Regions from separate parts of the Flavobacterium psychrotrophum genome, predicted to be linked through region 1. Evidence: riboswitches for the same ligand, from Rfam matches in the RefSeq annotation. Region 1 holds a riboswitch; the other holds the start of a gene.
What was found. A riboswitch is a leader RNA that binds a small molecule or an ion and turns the genes downstream of it on or off. The one in region 1 is predicted to bind S-adenosylmethionine.
Positions count from the first base shown of each region.

Region 2: another riboswitch for S-adenosylmethionine. It lies ahead of DYH63_RS01945 (trans-sulfuration enzyme family protein); the one in region 1 lies ahead of DYH63_RS00425 (homocysteine S-methyltransferase family protein).

Region 1 is NZ_CP031557.1:93,553-96,978, forward strand. It holds gene metH (methionine synthase) at 1-397, opposite strand, end outside; gene DYH63_RS00425 (homocysteine S-methyltransferase family protein) at 397-1,395, opposite strand; SAM riboswitch class I at 1,498-1,603, opposite strand; gene DYH63_RS00430 (DUF6367 family protein) at 1,800-2,252, shown strand; gene DYH63_RS00435 (hypothetical protein) at 2,313-2,837, opposite strand; gene DYH63_RS00440 (OsmC family protein) at 3,136-3,426, opposite strand, start outside.
Region 2 is NZ_CP031557.1:466,850-470,275, reverse strand. It holds gene DYH63_RS01950 (MFS transporter) at 1-1,539, shown strand, start outside; SAM riboswitch class I at 1,605-1,716, shown strand; gene DYH63_RS01945 (trans-sulfuration enzyme family protein) at 1,861-3,039, shown strand; gene DYH63_RS01940 (homoserine dehydrogenase) at 3,049-3,426, shown strand, end outside.

The DNA.
Region 1 (3,426 bases):
AGTTTTCCTCGCCCTCTTTAAGACTGATGGAGTTTACCACACTCTTGCCTTGAGCTACTTTAAGCCCTGCTTCGATGATCTCCCATTTAGAACTGTCAATCATCAGGGGTACGCGGGCAATATCCGGCTCAGAGGCAATAAGGTTCAGGAATTTGGTCATGGCATACACGCCATCAAGCATTCCCTCATCCATATTTACGTCGATAATCTGCGCGCCACCATCTACCTGAGCACGGGCAATATCAAGAGCCTCCTCGTATTTTTCTTCTTTTATAAGTCTTAAAAACTTTCTTGACCCAGTAACATTCGTCCGCTCCCCCACATTAATGAAGTTGCTTTCGGGTGTTACGATCAATGGCTCTAAGCCTGATAATTTAAGATATCTCTGTTCTGCCATTATGCGGTTACCTCAGTTTTTCGGGGCTGATATTGCGAGGCAACGGCAGCAATTAATTTTATGTGTTCAGGCGTAGTGCCGCAGCAGCCGCCTATTATATTGATAAGGTTGTCGTCAAGGTATTCCTTGATTAATACCTGCATTTCTTCGGGAGTCTGGTCGTACTGACCAAAGGCGTTTGGTAAGCCCGCATTAGGGTGTGCCGAAACGCTAAACTGCGTGTTATGTGCCAGCCTTTTTAGGTAGGGCTTTAGCTGGTCTGCACCCAGGGCACAGTTAAAGCCTACGCTTAATAGCGGAATGTGCGATATGGATATAAGGAATGCCTCTACGGTTTGCCCACTTAATGTGCGCCCGGAAGCATCGGTAATGGTTCCGCTTACCATGATTGGGATGTCAATACCCAGTTCATCTTTAACTTCTTCGATGGCGAAAAGGGCAGCCTTGGCATTAAGCGTATCAAAAATGGTTTCAACCAAAAGTATGTCTGAACCGCCGGCAATAAGCGCTTTTACCTGTTCTTTATACGCAATAAGCAAATCATCAAACGTTACGGCACGATAACCGGGATCGTTTACATCGGGACTCATGCTGGCAGTACGGTTAGTGGGGCCTATAGAACCAGCTACAAAACGCGGCCTCTCCGGGTTGGCTGTTGTAAATTCATCGGCCACCTCGCGTGCCAGGCGCGCCGACTCATAATTAAGTTCATAAACCAAATCTTCCATGTGGTAATCGGCCATGCCTATAGTAGTACCGCTAAAGGTATTGGTTTCTACAATATCGGCACCGGCGGCAAAGTACTGTCGGTGTACGTCTTTTATTGCCTCGGGTTGTGTAAGCGTTAAAAGGTCATTATTGCCCTTAAGCGGGTGAGGGAAGTCCTTAAAGCGGCTACCCCTAAAGTCGTCTTCGGTAAAATTATAGCGCTGCAGCATGGTACCCATGGCTCCGTCGAGCACGAGTATCCTTTCATTGATAGCTTTGTATACTGACATAAAATTTGTTTCAAGTTTAAAGTTTCAGGTTGCCAATCGGTACCTGAAATTTGTTTCTTAAAATCATGTCATCAGTAGGGGGAGAAGGAGAAAATTCCTTTTGTGTTATCTATCTGCGCCTAAGCGAAGTAGAATGTAGCACCTTCTTTATAGTAAAGGGTTGCTAAGGCTTCATTGGGTCTAATCCCTCTGCCTTTCGTGATAACATAACAATTGTGTTAAAGAACAGTGCAAAAGTAAGATATAGATTTGTAGAATGCAAATAATAGTTTAGGTACAAATATTTGCTTATTTTATAGTGCATCTACCTTTGCCAAAATCACCCCTCTTGATTATCCATTAATATTAGCGTAAATTCGCAACGGTACGAATACTGATTATTCGTTCTTTAACTTATATAAGAAATGAAAACATTTAAATCGCACCTTAACGCATCTCAGGCGGATGAAAGAAACCACTTTCATATTATAATAGTACGTAATACAGCTGAAACAGAAAATGGAGATGAAGGCGTATGGACTGACAGCGGTGTGATGGACTACTGGAAAAGATTAGAAAAACCAGGTTCTGATAATAGTAAGCAGCACCTCCATATAGCGCGTAAAAAGAATGTGAATACTATATTGCGAAAGATATCATGGCATTCAAACGGACCAAAGAGCGATAAAGTAGCGTTTAATAATAACCTTAATGGGGTGGACAGCGCAAAAAATATAGCCAAAGCAGTTATAAACCTGCCCGAAGATAAAGTGCTGAACGTTGTGCCTAATGAAAATGCTGCTGAACTGTTAGGCGGAATTGATTATTTGCCTACTAAAGCCAGGATTTTCGTGTTTTCAATTGCAGATAAGGCGTAGCAATACTATAGATTGAGCCGTATAGAGTAGAGTACAGCTATTTAAAAATTAAAGAGGCAACTATACAGTTGCCTCTTTAATTTTTCCTGCTACTTCCAGTACACCTTTATATAAGGCATCTCCGGCGGCGGTTGCATCTCCCGGTACGCTGTTGATAAACTTATAGCCCAACCCACGTGTGGCAGTTAAAAAGTTAATGCCTTTTTCAAAATTTTCGGGCAGATATTGCAGGCTCTCGTTTATAGATACGATGCTAAAGCCTGTACGAACCAAGTCCGGATATTCTGCTGCAAGGGCTGCACTGGGTGTGGCATCTACCGCTATAAGGTTATGCAGGTCGTGCTCCAGTACATACTCTACCACATCGTCTATTTTAAAAGGAATGGCAAAGCGTATAAAATTGGCTTCCCATGCATAGCCATCTTCGTCTTTTTCAAAAAAGGCTACATTACTATTTGTTATTACCGGAAAACGGATATCCGGAATGTTTTGCACCAGGTTATCCCGGTCTTTGGTTACTTTATTTATGAGGGCACTGCCGGCATTACCTATGCCAAACAATACGATATTTATTTTATGTGCCATAATGGTCTTTACTTTTAGAAATTAATAAAGAAACTGCCTTTGGTGCCGAATCAAAGGCAGCTCTTAAACAAACAAAAAACAACTTAAAACAAACTTATGTTTTCAACCTGCAAGGTTTTAAAACCTTGTAGGTTTGAATTTATTTATAGCTACAATATAGCAAGTGCTGCATAGCAATTTTCTTATTTCTTTGCCAGTCCCCGATGCTCATGTCCGACGGTAGGAGGAATCTCAAAAAAAATGAGATTCTTCACTCTGCTATCGCGCCGTTCAGAATGACAGGTCAGCAATATTAAATTTATACTACCGCAGCATCCTCATAGAGGCTAAGGCTTACGGGTGTGTTATTTACTAAATTTTCATAAACCGGGCTGCGAAACTGCACTTCTTTCATCCATTTTTGAAGTGTGGCAAGCGGTGCCGCAGCCGCCGGTTTCAGGGTAATCTCGATACTATCAAAGCCGGGGCGTTCTTTTTGGGAGCCGGTAAGGTTGCCCGTAATTTCTATCTGTAACGACTTTAAGGCAATACCCAGCTCTACAGCCACAATTTGCCCCAGTGCGTTAATACAGCCTGCAAAACCTGCCAG
Region 2 (3,426 bases), 370 kb from region 1:
TTGGTTTCTATACTACAATTCTCGCTCTTTTCGCTTACGCAAAATTATGTGGTATCATATTTTGGCGCACAGCCCGAAGACATTACGTTTTCTATCCAGGTAACCTATGTTTCGCTACTTGCCTTTTTACCATTACAAATAAAACTGCTCAACTATTTTAATACACGGAAATACCTGATATGCGTACTGATGATGGGCATAGTACTAAACCTCATCATCATGAAAGTTACCGATGTAAACTATTTCATAGTACTGCGTTTCTTTCAGGGCGTTACCATAAGCATGATTGCAGGAGCAATGCTTACACTGATATTTACCCGCCTGCATAACGAGAAAAAACAGGCTGTGGGCTATTCTGTTTACTATGGTACATTATTAGCCAGTAGTGTAGCGGCAGGTGCTCCATCTGCATGGATTATTGACAATACCGACTGGCGGATGATCTATTACATTGTAATCCTTTTCCAGGTACTCTCTATAATAATAGCCTTTTTTGTGTTTACTAAAGAACGCCTGCACAGGCAGCAGCCCCTGTATCAAATCGACTGGAAAGCCTATATCATCATGGCGTCCTTAATGCTGTCTGTAGCTTATTTTATGGTATATGGCCCCAGGAAATACTGGTTTGAAAGCAGGGAAATTACGTACTGCTTTATGCTCATACTGGCATTACTTTACCTGTTTATTTACCGGGAGGTTAAGACCAAAAGGCCTATTGTTCACTTTAGTATATTCAGGTCGCCAAAGTTTGTTGCCGGGCTTTTTCTGCTGGCATTGTTTTACGGCTTTAAAGACACTATTTCTCTAATTTACAACCACATCAGCAATGTATCGCAATGGCCAAATTACCAGTATGTAGCCCTTGCAGCCTGTAATATTACAGGCATGGGTATTGCCATGTATGCGGCATCACAGCTGGTAATGCGCAGAAGGCACACCCTGCATTTTTTCCTTATCGGTGGCTTTGGCAGCATGTGTGCTTTTAACTACTGGATGTACCGTATCATATCGACCGATATGTCGTTTGAAGACCTTGCGCTACCCATATTTCTGCACGGTGTGGCCTGTGGTATACTGTTTATGCCCATAGCTACCTTTATACTCTCTAAAGTACCCGTAAATACAGGTATTTCAGGAACATTAGTGGCAGGCAACGTACGCTTTTTTTCTACGCTGCACTCATTCGCCGGGTTTTATACACTGCAACTGTTTTTTAACCAGCATTACAAAGAGCAGTTTTTAGCGCACTTAACGCCATACGACAGCGTATATAATGAGGCTAACGATACCGCCATACAGCAATTTTTAAGCAAAGGCTATGCCTTGCAGGATGCCACAAACATGGCACGCGCCACTATAGCAAAACAGATGGCGGTACAAAGCCAGCTGCTTACCTCGCAGGCTATTTTCTTGCTCGTTGCCGCCGCTACCGGAGCTATTGTTCTTGGTGCCATAACACTCCCAATGATTAGAAACTTTTACCGAAACCGTTTTAGCAACAAAACAAAAATAATTGATTTACAGCTGATTGAAAAATAAATAAAAATTTATTTGGAAAATTAAAATGTTGTCCCTTACCTTTGCTGCAAGTTCTTCAAACATTATTCTTATCCAGAAAGACCGAGGGAATTGACCCGATGACGTCTTGGCAACCTGCCATGCTTTTGCATGATAAGGTGCCACATTCAACCCTGCCTGTGCAGGGATAGATAAGTAAGAAACAGTTTATAATTCTACCAAGATATTATATGCCTTTCTGACTTGTCGGGAAGGCTTTTTTTATTTTAGGCCTTTTCGATACCTGGCTTTGAATAGTTTTTGAGAAACGAAATGTTTAACAAAAATTAATTCGGAAACAAAATGAAAGAACAAACTGCAATCCTGAACAACCTGCCTATCGATCCATTAACCGGAAGCATTTCGGTGCCTATTTACCAAACATCAACTTTTGTACAAGATGCACCGGGCGTACACAAAGGCTTTGACTATGCACGCAGCAACAACCCTACCCGTAAAGTACTTGAAGATACCATTGCCCAATTAGAGAACGGTACTAATGGTTATGCCTTTGCCAGTGGCCTTGCAGCTATAGACGCGGTTATAAAACTGCTTAGCGCAGGAGACGAAGTTATAGCCGTTGACGATATTTATGGTGGTGCCTTCAGGCTGTTTACCCATGTGTATCAAAAATTTGGCATCAGCATTAAGTATGTAGATACTACTAATGCCCAAAACGTAGCCGATGCCGTTACTGACAAAACCAAGCTTATCTGGATCGAGTCACCTACTAACCCTACCCTTAAAATTTCTGACATAGAGGCTATTGCTAAAATTGCAAAAGCTAATAACATACTGCTTTGCGTAGACAACACCTTTGCATCGCCAATAGCGCAAAAACCTATCAATCTGGGTGCAGACATCGTGGTACACAGTGCTACCAAATACCTGTCTGGCCACAGCGACCTTATTGCCGGCCTTGTAGTTACCGCTACTCAGGAACTGGGCGATAAAATTAAATTTGTACAAAACGCTTCTGGTGCCATCCTTGGACCATTCGACAGCTGGCTTGTTATCCGTGGTATAGAAACCCTTAGCCTGCGTATTAAAGCACATGCCGAAAATGCACAAAAAGTTGCTGAATACCTGCTTGAAGAAAAACTGGTTAAAAATGTATATTACCCTGGCCTGCCTACACACCACAACCATGACATTGCTAAAAAGCAATTGAAATTCTTTGGTGGTGTAGTAACGTTTGACCTTGTTATCGACGATAAAGAACTTGCCTCTAAAATTGTAAGCAGTACTAAACTGTTCAAACTTGCAGAAAGCCTTGGCGGCGTTAAGAGTCTGCTGTGTTTACCGTGTGAAATGACCCATAAATCTATTCCGGCAGAAAAGCGTTACCAGGCCGGTGTTACCGATAGCCTTATACGCCTTAGTGTAGGACTTGAAGACGCAGATGATCTTATAGACGACCTTAAACAAGCTTTTGCCGTAGCCGTTAATGTTACTGCCGATAGTAAATCTGTAACTGCATAACACCACACAATGGCAAGGAAACAATTAAATATAGGCCTTTTTGGTTTTGGGGTTGTAGGGCATGGCCTGTATGAGGTACTGCAAAAAACACCCGGCCTTAAAGCCAACATCAAAAACATTTGTGTAAAGGATAAGGATAAGCCCCGAGAAATAGGCGCTGAACACTTTACCTACGATAAAAATGACATTCTTAACGATGCCGAGATTAATGTAGTTGTAGAACTTATAGATGATGCCGATGCGGCGTTTGAAATAGTTTCTGCTGCGTTGAGAAAAGGCAAGGCTGTGGTATCTGCCAATAAAAAAATGGTGGCAGAGCATTTTCAGGAACTGCTCGACCTGCAACGCGAATATAATGTTCCGTTGTTGTATGAAGCTGCTGCATGC